DNA from 2 places in the Reinekea sp. genome. Region 2 is predicted to be linked to the other one. Evidence: riboswitches for the same ligand, from Rfam matches in the RefSeq annotation. Region 2 holds a riboswitch; the other holds the start of a gene.

Region 1 (12,203 bases), on a different contig from region 2:
CAGCAGGTCACCGATATTATATTGGTTGGTTCCCAAGACGATTTCGCTCGGTGTACTGGTGCCAGCACGCAGCACAAAGACCTTGTCGTTGCCCCAGCTCACGCTACCGGAAAAGTACACATCGTTGTTGGCCGACACGGTCACGCCGCTGATATTGCCATAGGGTGCCGCGCTCAGGTCGCCATCGTCGATCAACAGAGCCGTCGCGTAGCTGGTTGTGTTAAGGGTGGCGATACCACCGGTGTATTTGCCTGACGTATCGGCATAGTTGTAGGCGTCACCTGTGGCCGCGACATAGAGTAGGCCATCGTGCAGTGCAAAGGACCCGGCATTGCGCACCGGCAATTCGATAGCCTGAACGCCGGCCATTGTGGTATCGGTATCGACTAAACTATTCGTGCTGGTATCGATCACCACGACCTTGGAATTGGCAGCAGCGGCATAGCTGTCGTTCAAACCAGTTAACAGTACAAATAATTTCCCATCCAGCCACTCCAGATCGGCCATATGCGGGTTACCACTGCTGGCGTTAGCAAAGGCAGATAGATCAATTTTCTCGATGAGGAAATCAGCATCTGTCGTCGCGGCAGGATTAACCACCCACAGATCCTTGCTACCATTGCGAGACACGTAAGCTTGACGGCTACTTAGGGCCAATAGATCACCCGGATTGGCACTAAAATCATCGCCCAAGACACTGCGCTGCCAATCGACTGACACAACGTCCGATTCCGTATCAATACTGATTTTCGATACGGAATCAAAGCCATAACGTCCGAGTCGGAACAGTTCTCCAGCTTCAAAGGCAATGGCGATATCGGCTGGATTGGTGGTGTGAATTCGTTGTTCAAATACTTCATCGATTTCTAGGACTGTGTTGATCAGGATAACATCGCTAGTGGCATAGTCCGGCGAGGCTGCCGCCACCGCTAGGTTAACCGAACCCAAGGGGCTGTTATTCGGCTCCGGCAAACAGGCCACAAGGAGCATGGCGCTAGCAATTATTAACAGTTTTTTCATATATTTTCTCCAAAGAAATAAACAAGGCTAAGATAGATTTTGCGCCCAGGCAGCGGGCTATTGCTGTAATCCACCTGGTAGCGATTGAGTAGGTTTTCGACGGCGAGCGTGCCCTGCCAATTATTTTTTCGGCCACTGAGCGCGCTGTTAAATTGGTGTTTGGCGGTCGCCATGGTCGAGTTGGCGCGATCAAAATAGAGGCCGGCCTGATAGATATAACTGCTCTGCCAAGTCAGGCCGGGCAAGGGTGTCCCGCTCAGCTGATGGCGCACACTGAGTGGATAAAAGCCGGGCACCTGCTTTTGGTCATAGACCTTTAACAACGAGCTTGCCCAGCCACGTTGCCAGCTGCCACTGGAGCTCAGTTGCAACGCGCCGAGAGGGGCTTCGACCTGCCACTCCAGGCCATAAAAAATCGATTCATCGATATTAATATAACGACCGACACCCTGGGAGTTGAACACCGGCGCGATGGTATTGTCCGACTGCCGGGCAAAGGCGGTGGCATTGAACTGATAGGCCGCACCCTGCCATTGATAATTGATATCCCCGCTCAGGGCGCTCTCGGCAGCCAGGTCAGCATTGCCCTTAAAGCTGCCCAGATTCCCGAAGCGTTCAATGAGGTTCGGCAAGCGCTCGGAACTTTGCAGATTCACTTGCACGCGGTGCTCACCGCGTTGATAGCCAATTCCGGCCTGGCCACTGAAGCGGCTACCAGCCGCCTCTGTGTCATCCGAGCTATCACTGAAGGTGGCGTAGCGTAAGCTGCCGGTTAAGGTTGTAAAGGCAGCCACAAACCAGTCGGCGCCGAGACTGTGCGCCCCGCTCAGCCGTTCGGCGTCGACCTGGGTAACGCTCTGCTGTTCAATCACAAATTGCGCCTGATCCAATTGATTGTTCAACGTAAGCAGTCCCCAAGACAGCGGCAGCACAAAGGTCTGCGCCAGCTGTCGACTCAACAGTCGATCGCGACTGTCGCTGACAAAGCTGCCCAGGCCATTGGCCGGATCGCTAAAATGGCCCAGATCTTCACTGATATTGAAGCGCAGCGAACTGTCCTGGTGCCATAACCAGTCGGACAGGTTAATACCCAGTTGCAGCGCCTGTTTGCCTTGCTGGTAGTAGCTGTCGGCGCTGGTTAGATTGGCCCAGTGGGGCAGATTTTTCTGTTGATCGTGCGCACTGAGATTGACAAAGTAACTGCTCTTGGCTTGATTGATAGTGCCGGTTAGGCCACCGGACCAGGATTCAAATTGCGCATTGTTGCGCGTCTGCCATTCATCATCGCCGCTGTATTGCGCGGTGCCGCCATCGTTCGAGTAGGTAAAATCGTTATCGACTGCCAAGCCTTCAACAAAGCCGGTAACCGCCAGATTCGCCACCAGTAGATCACTGGTCACCAGGCCGCGCCGATGGCCAAAGCTACCGGTCTCGAGCAATATCTTAGTTCGATTTTGGCGTGCCGTGCGGCGCACTATATTGATGGCACCGCCCGGGCTGCCCTGGGCAAATTGAGTGGGGGTACTGCCGGAATAAACTTCGATGCGTTCGACATCGGCGAGCGACATCTGTTGCAAGAAACCGCCCTCACCGCCAACGTTCGACTGCAACACCCCGTCGAGGTAAATCTGGGTCTGGGCGCTGGGTGCGCCGCGCACGCTGACGCTGGCATAGCTACCAGTGGCCCCGGTTTGTTGCAACTGCACAGAGGGGGCTCGCTCGATAACATCGGCGACGCTTAGAGCGCTAGCCGCAAATTGGCTGGCATCGATTACGGTGACTTGGGCGGTACTGAATTCCGGCTGGGTGCTGAAAGCGGGGGTAATGGCAGAATATAGGGTCGGCAAAATATTAGCCGTCGGCTGGGCCGCATCAGTTTGCGCGCCAACCGATGCATCAACTAAGTCTTCTGCAGACGGAGTTGTTACAAAAAGGCAAAAAATTACAGACCACAGCGAAACGCTGCACGATTGTCTAAACGACATGCACCCACCCGTACGGAAAAATGACATCAGGCCGGTATCCGGACTTGAGAGGCTCAGCTAGGCTGTTGAATCAATCCCTTCCCGCTTGCGCAGTGGCATATATTGATTCAATGGTTTACCCTCTCTCACCGTTGCGGGGGCAGTACTGGTTTCACACCAGTTTCCCGTTTAAACGTTGTAGGTCACCTGAATTTGGAAGCGAGTATAGAGTGTCCGACGAAGCCGTCAACCCCTTATTTACAATGTCTGCACGCGATACGATCTGGCGACTGGTATTTTTTACCGGTTCCATTTTGGTGCACCTGGCTATATTCGCATTGGTCAAAATACCGCAGACTTCGGCGCCAATGGCGACGAAAAATAGTTTAACAGTGCAGCTCCAAAGCAGCATAAATACTATTACGCCCGTGCCGCAGGGCAGCGCCCAAACCCAGACAAAAAAAGCTCTTAGCAGCACATTGCCGACCAAGACGGCGACACCAAAAAAAATACTAAAACCCGACGCGCTGGGCAAAAAAATCGAACCTAAAGCGACTTTGATTATTGCCCAAACGGATCCAATAGAGACGTCCGTCTTCGTCGCAAAAAAAACCTCAGCTCCAATCGTCCAAGACCAGCTCTCCAAACCAATTGACGTACTCGATTTGGAAAAATTTGCGCGCGCAAAAAATATTTTAGCGACCGCCGAACTCGCCTCCATGGAAGACCTAAAGCCGACATCGACTGGGCCGGAGCAAGCGGCAATGCCAGCTGCGATTGCGTCGGCAATGGCCGAACTGCCAAAGGCTAATCCCCTCGACCAGATCGTATCCGAGCCCAGCAATGAGTTTCAATCCACCGCTCAAGTAGAACCCGATCGCGTCGATCGACGAGACGTGCAAAACTTTGCCGCCGCCCGCTTCGCCGGTCGCCCGCCGGTGCCGATCAAGCCGGCCAGTGCCATTCGCAAACGGCTGCGCGGCGAACTCGTTCTGCGCGGTTTTGTCGGCGCGTCGGGCCAACTGGAACAGCCCTTTGTGCAGCGGTCATCAGGGCATCTAGAATTGGATCAGGCGGCCCTGGAGCAAGCCTTGGCATGGTCGTTTCAACCGGCGCTGGAAGATGGTGTCGCCACCGGCCAATGGGTCGAGTGGACGGTAGCCTTTCGTTAAATGCCCCTCGGTCATTGCGACAGATCCTAACAGTTCGACGCCCCCTACCCTTGCACTTCACCAGGACCATCGGCACTATCGGCTAACATCGTAAACTGTTGTTGAGAGCCCATTGTGAGTTACCAATCTATTGCACTGCCGTCCGCTGCGGTCGGCAACCAGAGCCATCTTGGGGTGCATCGTTTCGGCCCGAGCGGCGCCAAAAAAGTGTACATCCAAGCCGGCCTACACGCCGATGAACATCCGGGCCTGTTGGTTGCTCAGTACCTGATCGGCCAGTTCGCCCAATTAGAACAACAGCAATTGCTGCTGGCCGAAATTGTCCTCGTCCCATTCGCCAATCCCATTGGCTTACGGCAGCGCACGTTCGGGCACCTCACCGGTCGCTGCGATTGGCATACCGGGCAAAACTTCAACCGTGGCATGGCCCTCGATTCGGCCGCACTGATTGAGAGCCTAAGGCCCGAGCTGGGCGAAGATGGCGAGCACAACAGCCGACTGCTGCGGGCAGCCATGCTGCACCAGGTCGCCCAACGCAGTGGCCAGATGGAAATTGCCACGCTGCACAAGACGCTATTGAGCCTGTCGATAGACGCCGATCTGGTATTGGATCTGCATTGCGATGAGGTCGCGCTACCCCATCTGTTTTATGGCCAGCATCAGCCTGAGATGGGTGCACAACTGGCGCATTGCCTAGGCTATGATATTTGCCTCGGCGAAGATGTACGCGGCACCGTGGCCTTTGATGGTACCCATACCCAACCCTGGGTCGTGCTCCAGGCCGAGTTTCCCGATCATCCCTTTGCCAACCCCTGCTTTGCGGCTACCATCGAACTGCGCGGTCGCAATGACGTGTCGGCGGCATTGGCCCAGCAGGACAGCCAGGGCATCGTGCATTTTCTCGCCGAACAAGGCCTGATCACGACCAGTGAGTATCAGCCACCGGCCTGCACACCTCAGCAGCATGGGGTTGACCAGGTCAGCCTAATACTGGCCAGCCATGCGGGCCTGGTGACCTATAGCCGTGCACTGGGTGAGTGGCTCGCCGCTGGCGATCTGATCGCCGAAATCGTTATACTGGACGGACCCGAACCACAGACTGTGGCGGTGCGCAGCCCCAGTGCTGGGCGGCTGTTTAGCCAGACCAATCACTTTGTGACCGCGCCCGGCCAGGTGATCGCCATGGTCGCGACGCACGAATCCCAAAACAGTCCCGGCACCCAGCTGGCCTTTTGAGGCCAACAGTGCCAAGCGACCAACGACCAGCCTAGGGTAGAGATGAACAACTTTGGTAAGGAAATTAAACGGGTTTATGATGCCATTGGCCCAGTTCTGGTGTATGACGACGGCAATAAGCGTCATCTCTCCTTTGGCGATGATGACGAACAGGGCTGCATTCTCAAGCACCAGCCGACACAGATCCAATACACCTACGTTCGCGCTATGTTGCTCAGCCTGTTGTTCAATGCCGCTCCAAACCGCGCGCTATTATTGGGCCTGGGTAGCGGCGCCTTGGCCAATCTGCTCTACCATCAGTTGCCCAAGGCCCATATCGATGTCGTGGAGCTGCGCAAGGTTGTGGTGGATCTGGCCTACAGTCATTTTCAATTGGCGCGTCATCCTCGCCTATCGGTTGGGATCGGCGATGCCGCCGCCAAACTCGCGCAGCCTGTTGACCAACCCTATGACCTGATCATGAGCGATATTTATCACGCAACTGGCATGGACGCGCATCAGTCTCAAGCAGCCTACTTGGAGCGCTGTTACCGACTCCTGGCGCCACAGGGCTGGCTGGTAGTGAACTTTTGGCAAGAACATAAGCAGGTTGAATTACTAGCCCAGTTACATGCGCTCTTTGCTCAAGTGTGGGTCAATAATATCGATGGCGGTAACTGGATCGTGATGGCGACCAATAGCCCCGAACTGCCGTCCGACGTACAATTAAAAGACAACCTCAATGACTGGAACAAACGGCTCGGTTTTTCCCTGACCCAAGTCGCCATTAGCCTGTGTTTGCATCGTTAAAATCGGGCGCTAATCAGGCTCGCCAATCGAGTCGTTCGGCAACCCACACCTGCCTAAGCTAACTTTTAAACCGGAGCCCGCCATGACCGATACCAGTTCTAACGCCCAGGCCGCGCACCTGATTGGTGTCACCGCCAAGGCCATGCTCGATGGCAGCGCGCACTATCTTCAAGGCGCAATAGAGCTCGAACGGCTGCGCCACCTAATCGGTGCCTATGAAAACGATCCGGACTTTATGGCCTTTGTCGGGGTGATGGCGGAAATCAATAGCCTCAAGCTGGATACCGACAAGCCGAACTGGGTCGAGCGGGCCACGCCAGCGCAACAGAGTGCGATCGCGGAGTCGGTAGCTTGGGCCAAAGCCGTGTCTTGGGCGCAGTGCCAAGCCTTGGCCGAGCGCTATGGCGTGACCTGAATCGTCCGGTCCAGACTAAGCGCGCGGCAACACTAAGCCTGGTGGCAAAGTCCGCCAAGCTAAAATTCCACCCACAGGCCCTGATTCGCCGCCCTTACAGTAGGGCTATTGCATGTCCGTCAATTTACGGGCTCCAGTTTGCTTGCATATGCCTGAGGAGTTCCCCATCACAGGGATTGGCTGCTGCTCGCCATTAAAACTGTTGTTCGCGCTCAGAGTCCGTTAAATTGGGCCTAAATGGCCGCGGCGGCCACCCCCTAAAGGAGCACAACCCATGACAGCGACCGAACAACGATTCTATTGGCTCTTATTGGTCAGTTCGTTGGCTGGCTTTGCCACCACTTACTTCCCCGGCCTATGGGGCCAGCCCGCGAGTTTCTGGCTGTCCGAGCTGATCGCCACCCTGAGCTATTTTACCATCTTGAGTAATATATCCATCGCGGTCCTAGCCGCTAGCCAGCTGTTTTATAGCCGCACCAGCTGGGCCTTAACACTCAGCCAGATGAAGGTACAGACCGCCATCGCCGTTTACATCACCATCACTGGGCTGGTCTATAATCTGCTGTTGGCTGACACGTGGGAGCCGCAGGGCATCGATATACTAAGCGATAATCTACTGCACCGGGTGACACCTCTGCTCTACGTCACGTTCTGGTTTATCAGCGTGCGCGGCAAGACGATGAACTTGGCCCACACCCTGCCAATCTTGTTGTTCCCCGTGGCCTATCTGATCTATTGGCTGGTGCGCGGCCCACTGGTGGGTTCTTACCCCTATTTCTTTATCGATGTGGCCAGCTATGGCTATGCGCAGGTATTAATCAATAGCGTGCTGCTGTGGTTTGGTTTTTGGCTGGTGGCCTTGGCCTATTGGGCGATCAATAAATTCACCACACCGATCTATGTCTAACCTATACTGTCCCGCCACTGCGTAGAGAATGATTATGAACCGAACCCAGGCCATTTTACTCGGTACCGGCACACCCAACCCGGATCCATTGCGCATGGGTCCCTGCACCGCAATTACGGTCGGCGATCGGGCCTATCTGGTCGACTGCGGTGCCGGCCTGGTTCGGCGCGCGCACGAGGCGTTCACCCAAGGCATTGCCGCCTTGGACGTCAAAAACCTCGATCGGTTATTTCTCACCCACCTGCATTCAGACCATACGGTCGGCTTGCCGGATCTAATCTTCTCGCCTTGGGTGATGGGTCGGGCCTTGCCCCTGCAAGTCCATGGCCCCAAGGGCACAGGCCATTTGGTGGACCAGGTGGTGAGTGCCTATGGTGCCGACGTTGAGGCCCGCACCTGCGGTCTGGAACCGATTAACGCCACCGGCGGCAGCGCTCAGGCGTTCGAGATCGATGCCGGAATCGTCTTTGAAGATGATCGGGTCTTGGTCGAGGCCTTTGGTGTTGAACACGGTACCACCTGGGAGCCCTTAGGCTATAAGTTCACCACGGCCGAACGCACCATTGTCGTCTCGGGCGACACCGCGCCCTGCCCCGAAGTCTATGATCTATGGCAAGACTGCGATCTGCTGATTCATGAAGTCTACTCCGCCGCCGGGTTTGCGCGCCGTGCGCCGCACTGGCAGGCGTATCACAGCCATATGCACACCTCGGGGCTTGAGCTGGGCGAAATTGCCCAGCGAGTGCGGCCAAAACTGTTGGTCCTGACCCACCTGCTGCTCTGGGGCGAAACACCGGAAGCACTGGTAGCCGAAGTTAAACAGTCGTTCGACGGAGCGGTCCAATGTGGTGTCGATCTGGGCGTCTATTGACCGCAGAGATTCCTAGCCGCGTGAGGCGCCGCAGGAATCACGGATAATCAGATGTGAATCCATCCGGTGGTGGTGGGGTTCGAGATTGCCGCTGAGGTGATCGAGCAGTATCCGCACCGCTTTTCGACCATGCTCTTCAGGGAAGGTTTTAATAGTGGTCAACGGCACCGGCGCGAATGCCGCTAAGGGGGTATCATCGTAACTGACGATGGCGACATCGTCCGGAATCCGCAACCCTTGATCTGTCAGCGCCTTGATTATACCGAACGCAACGGTATCATTCCCGGCAAAAATTGCGCTAAAGGATTTCTTACCACGCAATAATCGCTGGCAAGCTTCATAACCACTTTCGGCACTCAGTTCGGCACTTTCTTTTAGGCCCTCACCACTGAGCCCAGCCTCCTCCAGTGCGCTCAGCCAACCGCGTTCACGCGAGTTGACGCTGACAAAGGCCGATGATGCGAAACCAATGTGCGCAATGCGTGCATGGCCCAAACCGATAAGGTGACGCACAGCCAGCTTAGCGTTGATAAAGTTATTACTGCCGGTGGTGCTAAACTCGGAGGCGGTTTCAGCACTACGCCGTTGGCTACCGAAGACCACTAGGGGCATTATCTGTTGATTGATCTGTGCCAACTCGTCGTAATCGTTTTCACGCGGGTTCACCACGATCAGCCCGTCGACCCGGCCGCCTTTAGCCAACTTAGTGTAGCCGCGGGTCTGTTCGTCAGCTGTGGATTCGATCAGCAGTTTCATGTTGTTCAGGTGGGCTTCTTCCAAAACTGAGGCAACGACACGGGCCAGAAAAGAGTCTATGTAGAGATGATGAATCTCCGGCAGGACCAAACCAATCGAGGCAAAGGAGCCCGACGCCAAAGATTGTGCTGCGGCGTTAGGCTCATAACCCAACTGGGCCGCTGCTGCCAAAACCTTCTCACGAGTGGCCTGACTGATACCAGATTTTTCGACATCATTCAGTACGAACGACACGGTGGTGCGGGATACACCGGCAAGCTTGGCGACCTGAGCACTGGTTGCTCGCATAACTTTTAGCTCTCTTTTTATTAGATCCCCGTAACGTCAAGCGTATTCGGGTAGATCAGAGATTGTACGCACACATTGGCTCACCCCGCCAGCGCTAATAAAAATACTCGGGCAGATAGTCCCGATGAGCCTCGAGCAGCTCATCGACCATGGCACGGATCTGACGAATATCGAGCACCGAACTGGTGTGCGGATCGAGCATCGCTGCGTGATAGATGTGATTCCGATCCTGTTCCAACACCGCATTGACGACCATTTCCTGAACCCCAATATTGGTGCGCATCAGCGCCGCCAACTGTGATGGCAACTTGCCAACCCGAGTCGGGGTCACACCATTGTGATCCACCAAACAGGGCAGTTCGACACAACAACCGTCTGGCAAATTGTCGATCAAGCGGTTGTTGAGTACATTGCCATAGATGACGCTCGGCTCACCGGTCACCATTGAGTTGATAATGGTGCTGCCAAACTCTACAGAGCGCTTAACATTGCTCAGGCCGGTTAACATATGGGCCACGCTTTGTATTTCGCGTGGCATCACCTTAATGTTTTTGTTTAGAACAGCCTGGGTTAGCGCCTCAACGGATTGTGATCCGGGGTGCTGTAATTCCTTCTCGATAAAGGGCCAGGCTGTTTCATACACCTGGCAACGGCCCGGGTATTCATCCAACGGGATACAGTACTCTTTAAGCAGATCTTCACGACCGGGTTTAATAAACCATGGCACATATTCGGCAAAGTGTTCACTAGACTCGGTCGGAAAATAGCCAAACTGCATCATGGCTTCATACCGCACCCGGTTCCATTCCGGTATTTGACCGCTCTGGGCTAATGCCTTTAATTGAGGATAAAGATCCTGACCCTTATGTTCGAATCGGGTATAGAAGGACATGTGATTAATACCGGCACATTTGTAATCAATTTCCTGTACGGGGATCTTCAGGTCTTTGGCTAATTCATGAGCGGTACCTTGAACACTGTGGCACAGGCCAACCGTTTTCACCTTATCACTGGAGGCATTGAGTGCCCAGGTAATCATCGCCATAGGATTGGCATAATTCAAATGGATCAGGCGATCACTACCGACCTGTTCCATATCGCGCAACATGTCCAGCATTACTGGGATAGTCCGCAGACCGCGCATAATACCGCCAATACCGAGCGTATCGCCAATGGTCTGTTCCAGACCATATTTTTTGGGTATATCAAAATCCCGTACCGTGGCTGGGCGATACCGGCCCACTTGAATGGTGTTGAGCGCAAAATCGGCACCTTCGAGGGCTACGCGACGGTCGGCCTGCGCTTCAATCTTGGGTTGCACACCGAGCAATTCGGCGAGTCGTAAAGCCACCGCCATGGATAAATCCAGGCGATGGTCATCAATATCGTGGAGCACAATATGGGCATCTCTCAGCGCTGGGATCGACCAGATATCGCCGAGCAAATTCCGGGTAAAAACAGTGCTGCCTGCACCGATTAAAACTATTTTTGGAGGAGAGTACATTGGCGCTTCCTATCAGAAGTCCACTGCCGCAGTGGTCAGCGGCAGTGGATGGTCGAGATGATGGGCTTAGTCTGTGGTAAGCCTAGGGTTAGTTACTTGTTCAGTTTCAATACTTTTTTATTTACCTTAGTCAAGGCATCCTGAGCGTCGTCCTTACCCAGTAATATCGATTCGATCGCGCCATTGACCAGTTCGTTAATCCGCGCACCGTTGTTGGCAATTGGCGCTAGGAAAGTGTTGCTGTTGGCCATGGTTAAGAACGCAGAAGAATCGATGCCGCGCGCCGTTTGAGCAGCAATGGCTTTTTCGGCCATGCCTTTAATCGCAGGAAAAACCACACCCCGTTCAGCGACAACATTTTGGCAATCTGCTGAGCCTAGGTACTTAACCCATTCCCAAGCTTCGGTTTTGTTCTTCGAGCCACTCCAGATAGAATCGGCCAAACCATTAAACATGGTAGCACGCTTGCCTGTGGGTCCAACCGGCAGGGGTATCCACTGATAATCAAACGTAGAATTGGTAGCGAAGTGGGTGATCATCCAAGAACCCTGTGGCACGATCGCCGTTTTTCCGGCCATAAACATCGCATCGGCACCGAGTGACTGGGAATTTTTAAAGTCAGCCGATAAGCCATTCGTGGCCATAGAGGTCAGATAGGCCAAGGTTTCAGCCAGCTTTGGAGAATCGTAGTAAAACTTGCCGTTCCAAGCAGAATCCTGATATTTAAAGCCGTTGGACACCGCGAAGTGACTCCATTCAGTTTGCCCCATCATGCCGCCCGAACCGGGATTCTGATAGCCGAACACCTCGACATTCTTGCTGTCAAAAGCACCGGTCGCGGCGTTATTGCCATTTTTATCGACCGTTAATTTGCGCACAACTTGCTCGAAACTGCCGCCGTCTTGTGGGTTCCAAGTCATGTTATTGAGTTCGTTCAGACTCACACCCGCACTGCGCGCCATATCCATGTTGACGATCATAGCGATGGTATCCCAATCTTTCGGGAGACCATACTGTGCGCCATCTTTGCCCCAAACCTGGTACAGGCCGGGTGAATATTGTGAGGTATTCACGCTATCTTTTTTAACCAATTCACTAAGATCGACTAACTGTTTGTTTTTAGCAAATTCAGGATATTTTGCCAGGTGGTTAGTGAACACATCTGGCGCCGTACCGGACACAAATCCGGTCGACAACGCAGTCCAGTAATCGTCCCAACCGGACTGGGTTATAGCGACATTAATGCCTGGGTTCTTAGCGGTAAAATCCACTGCACATTGC
Region 2 (12,203 bases):
GGCTCACTGTGGCGCGCACGAATACTAACCCAAGCACTAACGGCACGACAAATTTTAATACCAGCCGCCAAAGAAAATAACGCAGGCCGCCGTGCGGATTGACCTGCAGCAATACCCGATTGGGCCAGACCACCCAGCCAATCCAGAGCGCAATAGAAGCCGTAATAAAGGGAATAATCACCCCCTGACTGAGCTGCTGCACATAGTGATATACCGGCTTGCCGTACCAAATTAAGGGCGAATCTGGGTCATGAGAATAAACCAAGACACCACTCAAGGCGACGACCGAGGCGATGGTGCCCATCAGTAACCAGCGCCGACCTGGAACGTGGCGTTCCTGGGTAACCAACAATAGCAGGGGCAAACTGCTAATACTGCCCACCAAAGCGGTAAAAAATAGCCAGACGGCAATCGGAAAGGGTAACAGAACGGTATCTGACAGACTGGCGGTCAAGGCCCGTAACAGTGTACCCACGTCCAAATTGGCGACGGCCTGGGCGCTAATCCACTGCCATGAAATGGCGAGCATGGCCATGCCATAAAGCACGTCAAATGCCTGAACACCGATAATAACGCGGCCGGTCGGTAAACGATCGGACAGATTGGTGCCGACCACATACCAGATCAATAGCCCAGCCATCGATGAGGTTAGGGCGTGCTGCATGGCCACTAATAGATCCTCCACAGACAGCGCCGGCCAGGCCATGTCCAGCAGCATTCGACCAATACTCGGTAATGATAGGACGATAAAGAGCGCTACTAGGGGTACGACGGCTAGGAAAATCGCCGCGATCACGCGCCAGGCCAGTCCACCGAGCATGACCAACAGGACGCCCTGCACCACGACTAGGATCATGATTCGGCTGATGTCTTGATTTTGAGCAAACCAGTAGAGATTCTGATCGAGTGGCTTTAACGACAGCAGATCGCCCTGCAGACCGTCGAAGCCGAACATAAGGGCCCAGGATGTATTAAACAAATTCGTCGCCATAACCAAGATAATGGCGGTCAACAGAATTCCAAATAGAACGCGCGTTGTCGTCTTATTGAGGATTGAAAAGGAAAATTCGAACGGAGTTACTCGATAGAGGCGACCCGCTACCAGCTCAGCCTGCAGCACCGGCAGGATAAACAATAGCTTCAAGACGGTATAGACCGCCAAGAAACTACCCTGACCGTGATCGGCCACCAGAGTCGGCAGTATCAGGCCGTCCGACAGGCCAATTTGCGTACCTACTAGCAGCGCCAGCAGTAAAATTAGATTCACGTAAGAGTTCCCGTCGGATTCATCACAAGGTTCCCAGCTTTAAAGCCAACCTGCTACGCTAGGCTATACTCTAGTAAGTTCATGAAGATAGATAGTTTATGGCCGAACAACAGTACGATCTCTTTTTCCGGGGCGACCTGGTCGACGGCTTTTTCCGCGACTTCGTCCAGGCCGACCTGCAAGTCCTCTTAAAGGCCAATGATGCCTATATGGCAAGGCTCTTTTCGGGTCAAGAACAGCTGATTAAGCAGCAGGTCGATAAGGCCACGGCCATTAAGTACCAGACGGCTTTTAAGCAGGCTGGTGCTAAGTTAATTGTCCGGCCCCATCAGGCGGCCAACCGGACGGCGCCAACAACATCTGTGGATGACGCCAAAGCGGAGCCGCCCGTCGCAAATAATACACTCGGATTCACCGACAGCCAATCGGGTGAAAATGACCCCGATCTAATAGAACAGCACCAACCGCCCCTACAAGCGCCTGTCATCGTTCCAACTTGGGATTTAGCGCCACCCGGGGTCGACCTGGGCGTGGCTCGCGGCTTTACCCCGACCCTTGTCGATACCAGCGCCTTGACCGTGGCCTCGCTCGGCGCGGACCTGTTGTTGCCAGACCGGTTCGAGTCGCCGATCCCCAGCGTCAATACCGATGGCCTAAGCCTAGCCCCCGTCGGCGGCCTGATTGAGACGTTGACTGGGCAAGCACCCGAGGTGAAGGTCGATATCGGTCATCTGCGCGTCGAACCGCTATGAAAAAGTAGGTCAGCCAAAATTAGAGCAGTGCAGCAATACTGACTACAACCGTCATTACAAACAACACCCATTTCATCACCAATGGGCTAATGTTTAAGGCTAGACGCACGCCGATAAGACCGCCCGCCATGGTCGCCGACGCCAAGATAAGACCCGGCACCCAGACCACCTGGCCGCGCCAAATAAAGAGCGCCAAGGCCACGCTGGTAAAGGTACCGGTACAGAGGATCTTGAGCGCATTGGTGCGCACCAGATCGTAGCGCAGCCCACCGGCGATCACAGCGATCAGGACAAAGCCGACCCCGGCCTGGACAAAACCACCGTAGACACCCGACAGCAGCAGCAGCCACCAGGACTTGCTCCAGCGCACCAGAGCCTGGGGTTGTTCATGAGCTGAGGGAAAGACCATGCCGGGACGAAACAGCATCACCAACGACATACTGATCATAGTGGTCAACAAAATGGGCTTGAGCAGGGTGGCCGGTAGGTAAGAGGCAAGTATTGAGCCGATCACCCCGCCCACTAATACCGGCACAAACAGCCCCTTGGCGCCCTGCATCGGCAACTTACCGTGCCGGGAAAAGCTGCGCAGGGTGACCATGGTGTGCATGATAACCCCGACCCTGTTGGTCGCATTGGCCATATCTGCTGGCAGGCCCATGATCATTAGGGCGGGTAGGGTCAGGTTGGATCCGCCACCGGCCAAGGTATTGATAATGCCAGCGATCAGGCCAGTGCCTAACAGCAGGCTCACGGTTATTACGGTAATTTCCATAAACTAGGTCGTCTAAATCGGGACGACACGTTACCAGCCCTCAAGGCGGCACGCCATAGCACCTTTTGCTTAGTCGCACGGGTCTACTCTTTGGCCATCCAATCTATTGCCTTATTCGTACATTCAACCGATTATGTTTTCAATCACTTCAGCTTTGAGGATTCTATGCCACATGCACTGATTACCGGCGGCAGCCGCCGGCTCGGCTTATATCTGACCGAACACCTGTTGGCCGATGGCTGGCAGGTCACGGTGTTGACTCGCAGCAGCAGCGCCGAACTGGACCGCTTGCGTGGCGAGCGCCTTAATATCGTCACGTTGGACTATTATCAACTGGATCAGATCAAGACCTTTTGCCAACAAATTGCCGCCCAACCCCTGGATCTATTGATACACAATGCCTCACTCTTTGTCGGCGGTGTCGACACCGGTTCGAGTGAAGCGTTCGGCCAATTGTTTCATATCCACATGCAATTGCCCGCGTTGCTCAACACCGAATTGGCCGCCGCCTTGGCGCGTTCAGACAACGGTAATATCATTCATATGACTGATATCTATGCCGAGAACCCCAATTCAGACTATGCCCTCTATTGCGCTACCAAGGCTGGCTTGGAGAATCTATCGAAATCTTTTGCCAAGCTGCTGGCCCCGCAGGTACGCGTCAATTCGATTCAACCGGGCGCGCTAAAATTCTTACCAGATCATAGTGCTGAGAGTAAAATACAGGTGCTCAAAGATAGTCTGTTACCCCATGAGGCTGGCTTTGAACCGATCTTCCAAACCGTACAATATTTATTGGCCAACAGCTTTATCACCGGCACTGCCATCAAGGTTGACGGTGGCCGTTCGATCAGCCGCAACTAATTCATTATCCGCCGCAAACAGCAACCTAACCAACGGGACAGACATGACAACAGCCATCATTAACATCAAGAATCTGCGCTTACGCACCTATATTGGTTTTAATCCGGAAGAGCTGCAAAAACAGCAGGATGTGATTATCAATGCCGAAATTCACTATCCAGCCGATTTGGCGTGCGCCACTGACAGTGAAAATAATGCCGTCAACTATAAGGTGATCACTAAAAAGATGATCGCTTTGGTGGAAGAGGGTCAATTTAAACTACTGGAGCGTTTAGCGGCTGACCTGCTGGCAATTGCCCATGAACACCCCGATGTCAGTTATGCCAGCGTGTCGGTTGATAAACCGCACGCCTTGCGCTTTGCTGATTCGGTGTCCATTACGATGACCGGCAAGAAATAACAAGAGGCTATATGATCAGGCCCGAACGGGCCTGACGTCAGAGCGGAACATGTTAGCGGACAAAATCCCGACGCAGGTCACGATCGGTCAAAAACTGCCCCCCCAGCGATAGCGTTTCAGTGCTGGAATGGCTATCCATCACGCCACGCGCCTTAACACAGTAGTGGGTGGCATTGATCTTCACGGCCACATCTTCAGTATCCAGTAGCGTTTGCAACGCCACCAATACCTGCTGATTCAACCGTTCTTGTACCTGAGGTCGCTGCGCAAAGAAACGCACTATGCGATTTATTTTCGACAATCCGATAATCCGCTGACCCGGGATGTATGCCACGTCTGCAAAGCCATCAATGGTCACAAAGTGGTGTTCGCAGGTACTGGTCAGCTCAATATCGCGGATCCGAATCATTTCAGTCGCAGACATCTTATTTTCAATAAGAGTTATTTTTGGGAACTTGTTGTAGTCCAGCCCTGAAAATATTTCATTTACATACATTTTGGCAATTCGATGCGGCGTTTCCGCCATGCTGTCGTCGGTTAGGTCCAACGCCAAAGCACCCATCACCTGATGCATCAAGCCTTCTATCTTTTCAATCTGAGCCGCGGGGGTTAATTTCTGCTCCACCACGGGCGTTTCCAAACCCAATTCGAGGAGCCTTTTATGGACCGCGTGCGCTTCTACTGATATTGCCATGGGTTGTCCTTTACTGATGAGGATACCGACCTGGCGCCAGATCCTATTGTCGTAATATGAGTGTCATAATATCACAGAGCCTTTCATTCTTATCCATAGGCCTTATAGGGACATTAGGCACACCCCAGTAGGCGAGAGTTTCCCTAACTGGGCGGATTTCCGGTTGACTTGCCCGATCTTTCGCTGTCAAATCCGCGTTCGTTCATACGGAATGCGGTGTAAAACCGCAGCGGTCGCGCCACTGTAATTGACAGTTCTTGGGTCATCAGCCAGAAGACGTGAACGAAACAAACCCTATTTTATTACTGTACGCGCCATACAGGAGATTCAGATGCCTTTAAATTTGACTATAGTTGCAGTTTTTGCAATTTTTTTCTTCGCCGGGCCAATTAGCGCCGAGACGGCCTACCCCATTAGCCGTATCGATGGCATGAATAAGACGATAAGGCTGGAGCGTGAACCGCAAAATATATCCTCCAAAACTCTCTTTACCGATGAGGTCCTAACCGCCATTCTGCCGAGCAACCGCCTGACCAGCATCACCAGTCTAGCCAGTGATCCAAATTACTCCAATATTGCCGATCGCCTGCCCAAGGGCGTGGCCCAGCTCGATTTTTACGTTGAGCCGATCCTCAACAACTTTCCCGACCTGGTCTTTGCCGCCAACTGGAGCGAGATCAACAAGGTCACTCAGCTGCGCCAAGCCGGCATCCAGGTTTATCTGGTTAATACCCCCTTTACTTTGGCGGCGATCGAAGCTGAAATTACCAAGCTGGGCGAGCTGCTCAATCGCAGCACGCAGGCAGCTGACTTGATTGCTAACATGCAAGGCGACCTAGCCTCACTGGCCGAACAAAAGGCGGCCATCGAACGGCAACAATGGGTTGCTCTGGACTATAACAGTTGGGGTACCGCTAGTGGTGCAGACACTACTTGGCAGGCCATTCTAGATGGCGTGGGCCTGATCAACGGCACAGCCCCTTATGAGCAGGGTGACTTTGGTCAGGTCGCCATGTCGAAAGAATTGATCATCAAGATCGACCCCGACGTCCTCTTCTTGCCCGGCGGCCTCTATGGCGCAGATCCGGCCAGCAATACCTTTTACCAACAAGTTATTAACGACCCGGCCCTGGCAGATGTGCAGGCGGTTAAAAATCGACGGGTCTATGAAATTCCAGGCGCACTGCGCGGCACCTACAGTCACCATATAGTTCGCACAATTCGCTATGTCAGCGACCAACTCAGCCACGATCTACCATAGGCGGCCGGCAATGTTAGGCATGTTTCGACCCACCTTGATCGCTGCATTACTAGCCAGTGGCCCCCTCCTCTTGCTGGCCTATCTGGCACTGGGCGCCGTGGCGTTGCCGATCGGTGAGCTGCTGTCCGTGATCAAGTATGCCTTGTTGGGCGACCTCGATAGTGCGCGCGAGCTGTTTCCGCGCACCAGCGCCATCCTGCTGCACATTCGCCTACCACGAGCTTTGGCTGGGCTATTGGCGGGCAGCAGCCTGGCTATAGCCGGCGCGGCGATGCAGGGCTTATTTCGAAATCCGCTGGCCAGCCCCGATATATTGGGCATCAGTGCCGGCAGCAGCCTGGGCGCCGTCTTGGCCATTACCACCGGCACCGCGCTGCTCCATCCATTGGTTTTACCGGCCTACGCCATCGTCGGCGCCTTAATCAGTGCGGCCCTGATCTACGCCCTAGCGTTGCGCTCGGAGGCGGGCCAGCAATTGCTGTTTATCATCTTGGCTGGACTGGCCTTATCCAGCCTGCTCACCGGCGCCACCTCTGCGGCCCTGTTGCTCGCCGAACAATATGAGATCAGCCAGTTTATTTTTTGGACCATGGGCGGACTGGAAGGCCGGATGTGGCCGCATGTACTCTGGCCGGCACCCTTTTTAATACTCTTTGGCAGCCTGCTGATCCGCCTGGCCAAGGCTTTGGATTTGATTTCCTTGGGGGAAGAAAATGCCCACGGCATGGGGCTCGATGTCGAACAGACGCGCCGCCGCACCCTGATTCTCTGTTCCGTGGTGACCGCCCTAGCCATCGCAATTGCCGGACCCATTGGCTTTATCGGCCTGATGGTGCCGCATCTGGTGCGGCTACTGTTTGGCCCCAATCACCGCTTACTATTGCCCCTATCTGCCTTTATCGGCGCCTGGCTGGTACTGGCCGCCGATCTGATCGGTCGCACCCTAATAGCGCCCCATGAGATCAAGGTCGGCATTATCACCGCCGTGCTCGGTGGCAGTTACTTTATTTTCCTAATAGTTCGGTTACAGCGACAGGGGAAACTGGCATGAACGCGCCGCTCTTATCGGTCCAAAAGCTCGGCTTTTATCGCCAAGATCGGGCCCTATTGCGCGACCTCAGCTTTGCCCTGGAACCGGGCGAACTGGTCGGTGTAATCGGCCCCAATGGCGCGGGTAAAAGTACCCTATTGAAGCTCTTGGTCGATTATCACCAACCGACCGAAGGGCACATTAGTCTATCGGATACGCCCTTGGCGTCGTTGAGCCATCCCGAACGCGCCCGACGCATCAGTTATATGGCACAACATTCGGCCCCGTCGTTACCCTTTCTAGTGCGCGATGTCATCGCCCTCGGCGCCCACAGTCGGCAGGCGAGTCAGATCCCGTCAGCCCAGGTGCTACGCAACGACGTGGCCGAACTGGCCGAGCAACTTGAATTGACCCATCTGCTCGACCGAAAGCTCACCGAGCTGTCTGGGGGTGAGAATCAGCTGGTCCAGTTTGCTCGTATCCTGATGCAACAGGCCCCGCTGATGTTGTTGGATGAGCCCACCGCCAGCCTGGATATCGGCCATGAAGCGCAACTCATGAACCTGTTGCGGCGCCATTGCGAGCACCAACATTCCGCCTTGGTGGCCATTCATAATTTAAATATTGCCGCGGTATTTTGTGACCGCTTGCTGCTCTTGGACAAGGGGCGATTGATTGCCAGCGGTACGCCGGAGCAGGTGATCACCCAGGCCAATATGGCCCAACTGTATCAACAGCAGGTCACGGTCAGCCAACATCCGGTGACCGGCACGGTCACAGTACTGCCGGTAAAACAGGCACCCATAGCGGTGCCCCTGCATGTTCATCTGATCGGTGGGGCAGGCAGTACGGTCGCCTTGGCGCGTTGGTTGTTGCAACGCGGCGTCACGGTGAGCGGCGGCATCGGTCATGAACAGGACTCCGACACCGACTTCTGGACGGCCACCGGTATGCGCCATATTGCGGTGCCCGCCTTCGCCCCAATCGATCAAGACGCGATCGACCAGGCCCAGGCCATGGTTGAATCGGCCGATCTGACTATCGTTTGCGATTTCCCAATCGGCGCTATGAATGAGGGCAACCTGATCCTGGCCGGTCACGCCAAACTGCTGTGGTTATTGCAGGAAGACGCTGAAACCGCGCATCAACGCTTTTATAGCGAGGCTCAAGCCAAGGACTTCGCGCAACTGCAACAACAGGGCGTCCGGCTGACGGCCTTGGCAGCCATCGAACAATTGACCGGACGCATCGGCGAGCTGAGCGCGTAGCACAGCAAAGACCTGCACAGGGCTATACTGAAAATGACACGGGGACATATCTTTCCGCCTCGATAGCCCTATAATCACTCTTTTTCGACCGGCGCTGCATTGCTTGCAACGCCCATGTTAGAAGGATGCCCTGCGCTTGGCCGACGAATTTTTGAATCCAGTTGACGACACCATTGATGTACAGAGCCAGGAGCAGGAAATGCTCATTGGCAGGATGTTGGTGCATCAAGAATTTGACGACGTCGCGTTAATCCTTGAATCGTTGCCGCTCGATAAACGGCTCGAGCGCTGGGCAAAAATACCGACCGCCAGTCGTCTAAACATTCTTGTGGTAATGCGCGGCGATCCGCGTGAAACATTGCTCGACGCCATGTCACTCGACGAGCTGGATGCCTTATTCCAAGAGATGGACGCCGAGGATCTGGTTGAGTTGGCCGACTCCTTGCCGAATCGCTTGGTCGATCGGGCTTTACAGGCAATGGATTCCAAGCAGCGCCAATATTATGAAGGGGCGCAAAAATACGCCGATGAGCTGGCCGGGCACTGGGTCGATCACAATCAACTTATCTTGCCGCAAAACGCCAAGGTGCGGGATGGGTTGCGCCTGTTGCGGCGAGAACTTCCCGACCATGTCGACGCCGTATTCCTGATCAATCGGGCTGGGCATTTTTCCCGCGCGGTCCATATCGGCGATATTATCGGCGCCCCCGACCATGTGCCCTTAACCGACCTGAGTGAGCCAGACCCGCACGAATTTTTAGTGATTGCGGCATCCGACAGCGCCGTCGACGCGGCCTTTCGGGTCCAGAAGAGTGGCTACTCAGCCCTACCCGTGGTCGATGCCCAGGGTCTGCTGCTGGGCCGCATGGATGTACGCACGGCCAGTGAAATCGTCAATGAGTATTACGAAGGTCAGATCATGGCCGGCGCCGGTATGGATGAAGATGAGGATCTGTTCTCGCCGGTGGTCACCAGCGCAAAGAACCGCGCTTTTTGGCTCGGCATCAATCTGTTAACGGCCTTCGCCGCCTCTTGGTTTATCGGCCTCTTTACCATCACATTGCAGGAAATTGTCGCCTTAGCGGTTTTGATGCCGATTGTCGCCAGTATGGGCGGGATCGCCGGTAGCCAAACCCTCACCCTGATCATTCGCGGTTTGGCGCTCGGCCAAGTGACCAAAGACAACCGCCGCGCGCTGCTTAAAAAAGAGCTCAGCGTGGGCGGTTTGAATGGCATTATCTGGGCCATCACCGTGGGTATCATCGTTTCGATCTGGTTTGCCAATCCGATGATTGGCGTGGTGATTGCCCTGGCCATCCTGGTGAACATTTGCGCCGGTGCGCTGTCCGGCGTGGTCATCCCGATCGTGCTCAGTAAACTCAAATTGGATCCGGCCCTATCGGGCTCGGTGGTGCTGACCACGGTCACCGATATAGTCGGCTTTGTCGTCTTCTTAGGTTTGGGATCGTTAATTCTATGACATACCCTGATATACCGCACGGCCAAGCAATAGACCGTGAAACGGCCAGATCGGCGGCGGCCCTCCTATTAGCGGGGCGCGCCACCCAACAACCCATGGCCCGCTTACCCGATGCCATTCGACCGCACAGTCTGGCGGCGGCACTGGCCATTCAGCGCGAGGTAATTGCTCAGCAGTCCGATGCCGTCGCCGGTTGGAAATGCGCGCTGCCCAGTAAGGATAAACTGGTGCTGGCGCCGATTTTCGCGCGCACCGTTTTTCGCGGCTCGACCTGCACAGTAGAGCCCGAACAAGGACGCGCCCTGGTTGAGCCGGAAATTGCCTTTGTGCTGGGCGCTGATTTACCGGCACGCGCGGCCGCCTATACTCCAGCCGAGATCGATGCCGCCGTAGGCAGCTGCCATATGGCATTGGAATTGGTGCAACAGCGTTACGCCGGCGATGCCCAGGTTGGCTTTCTCGATCAATTGGCCGATGGCCTGCTCAACCAGGGTTTGTTTTTGGGTCCGGTTATTGACCGTGTCGCGGCTTACCAATGCATGACCATGACCATCCGCTTTGAACTGCCGGAGCAGACCCAATCCTTGGCTGGCGTGCACCCGAATGAATTGCCGCAACGGCCGCTCTATTGGTTGGTCAATTATCTCAGCCAGAGCGGTGTCGATTTGAGCGCCGGCCAGGCCATTATCACCGGCACCTATGCCGGGCTGATTGAGATGCCGCTGGCGACACCGATTCAGCTGCACTATCAGGGTTTGGGCCAGTGCGGCCTGACGATCGAAGCAAGATCGCGCTAGCCGTAAAAGCAACCGTGACTGTCCTCATCGACCAGTTTGATGAAGTCATCTAATTGTCGGACGATTGGGTGCGAGTCGTAACGCACCCATTTCAGATCGGCCCGTTGCCAATAGATTTTCCAGCACTGGTCTTTTTTAACAAATACGGCCTTAGCCAAGCCGCTTTCAAGCCTAAGAGCAGGATCGCGCGGGTCGGCCCGAGTCTCGAACAATTCAACGCTTTGGCCGCTTATTCGATAGTCTATATCGAACTCATGACGCAGATGTGCCGCGGGCCGCTTGAGCACTAGGTATTGGTCCAGGACCCGAGCACAACGTTTGAGTTCAAATTCACTGATCGTCACCGTGCGTCCTCCGGGTTAAGTCAGATTCCAATCCTAATTCCAATCGGCCGTTCATGGCAACGCATTTGCTACTGGTTCAGTGCTAGCTTAATGGTCTGAACGGAAAAAAAATCGTCGTGGCTCTGGTCGTGGCTCAGGCCGAGCTGCTAATCTATGGCCGATTGGACGGTGGCGTATTTCAAGCTGAATTAGCGATAACATCCGACCGGTCCCTACCCGCCAGCCCGGCGGTTCAACCAACCCAAGAGAAGGATCTTAGTATGTATTTTGGCAGTGATAATCAAAGTGGCGCATCCGATGCGGTCTTTGCCGCATTAGCACAGGCGAATCAGGGTATCTCCGCCGCCTACGGCGACGATGAGTGGACCCAACAGGCCGTTCGCGCGATTCAAACTACCTTTGACAGCCCGGCCGAGGTGTTCTTTGTCAGTACCGGCACGGCAGCGAATGCTTTAGCGCTGGCTTGCATGAGCTCGCCTTGGCAGATCATCCTGTGTCATGCCCAGGCGCATATCCTGAATGATGAACTGACCGCGCCGGAGTTTTTTACCGGCGGCGCGCGCATGATTGGGCTCGACGCCGGGCGCGAAAAACTCAGCCTGGAGACCCTGAGCCAATACCTCAGCCAGGGCTCTGCCCACCCGCCACACAATGCCGAGCCGGCGGTCCTGAGCCTGACCCAGGTCACCGAATCGGGTCAGGTTTACAGCATCGAAGAGCTGGCCGCGCTGTGCGCTGTGGCCCATCAACATGGCCTAACCGTCCATATGGACGGCGCGCGCTTTGCCAATGCCGTGGCCGGCTTGAACTGCCATCCGGCGGCCATCAGCTGGCAGGCAGGAGTCGACGTACTGAGCCTCGGCGCGACCAAAAACGGCGCTCTCAGCGCCGAGGCCATCGTGTTTTTCAATCGTCCCCTGGCCGCTAATCTGGTGCCCCTGCGCAAGCGTTCCGGTCACCTAGTGTCTAAAGGCCGTTGGCTTGGGGCGCAATTCAGTGCCTGGCTTAACGACGGGCACTGGCTCGAGCTGGCCGCCCATGCCAACCGCATGGCCACCTTGTTGGAACAGGGTATGGCGGCATGCCCGGCCAGCCAGGTCATTTGGCCGGTCGCCGCGAATGAGGTCTTTGCTATTTTGCCGAGCCCAGTGATCGAACAGCTGCGCGCTCAGGGTGCAGTTTTTTATCAGTGGCCGCGGCATTTTGTGCCCAGTCACTTCAACCTGAGCGAGCACGATGAGGTGGTCCGACTGGTCACCTCCTTTCGCACC

What was found. Region 2 has a riboswitch for cobalamin ahead of AC4FIC_RS13560 (ABC transporter substrate-binding protein). Riboswitches for the same ligand answer to the same signal wherever they lie in the genome.
Region 1: it holds a riboswitch for cobalamin, as region 2 does, so the genes downstream of both, AC4FIC_RS06365 (TonB-dependent receptor) here and AC4FIC_RS13560 (ABC transporter substrate-binding protein) in region 2, are expected to answer to the same signal.

The regions. Positions count from the first base shown of each region.
Region 1 is NZ_CEYAVF010000011.1:38,995-51,197, forward strand. It holds gene AC4FIC_RS06360 (hypothetical protein) at 1-1,020, opposite strand, end outside; gene AC4FIC_RS06365 (TonB-dependent receptor) at 1,017-2,867, opposite strand; cobalamin riboswitch at 3,018-3,210, opposite strand; gene AC4FIC_RS06370 (energy transducer TonB) at 3,749-4,156, shown strand; gene AC4FIC_RS06375 (succinylglutamate desuccinylase/aspartoacylase family protein) at 4,271-5,392, shown strand; gene AC4FIC_RS06380 (spermidine synthase) at 5,435-6,181, shown strand; gene AC4FIC_RS06385 (DUF2489 domain-containing protein) at 6,264-6,596, shown strand; gene AC4FIC_RS06390 (Pr6Pr family membrane protein) at 6,871-7,503, shown strand; gene AC4FIC_RS06395 (MBL fold metallo-hydrolase) at 7,538-8,374, shown strand; gene AC4FIC_RS06400 (LacI family DNA-binding transcriptional regulator) at 8,387-9,418, opposite strand; gene AC4FIC_RS06405 (alpha-glucosidase/alpha-galactosidase) at 9,513-10,922, opposite strand; gene AC4FIC_RS06410 (ABC transporter substrate-binding protein) at 11,015-12,203, opposite strand, start outside.
Region 2 is NZ_CEYAVF010000039.1:2,300-14,502, forward strand. It holds gene AC4FIC_RS13530 (hypothetical protein) at 1-1,267, opposite strand, end outside; gene AC4FIC_RS13535 (hypothetical protein) at 1,366-2,019, shown strand; gene AC4FIC_RS13540 (sulfite exporter TauE/SafE family protein) at 2,039-2,794, opposite strand; gene AC4FIC_RS13545 (SDR family NAD(P)-dependent oxidoreductase) at 2,960-3,658, shown strand; gene folX (dihydroneopterin triphosphate 2'-epimerase) at 3,702-4,058, shown strand; gene folE (GTP cyclohydrolase I FolE) at 4,111-4,752, opposite strand; cobalamin riboswitch at 4,919-5,052, shown strand; gene AC4FIC_RS13560 (ABC transporter substrate-binding protein) at 5,084-6,013, shown strand; gene AC4FIC_RS13565 (FecCD family ABC transporter permease) at 6,024-7,064, shown strand; gene AC4FIC_RS13570 (ABC transporter ATP-binding protein) at 7,061-8,311, shown strand; gene AC4FIC_RS13575 (magnesium transporter) at 8,448-9,791, shown strand; gene AC4FIC_RS13580 (hydratase) at 9,788-10,588, shown strand; gene AC4FIC_RS13585 (DUF3024 domain-containing protein) at 10,585-10,932, opposite strand; gene AC4FIC_RS13590 (threonine aldolase family protein) at 11,049-12,203, shown strand, end outside.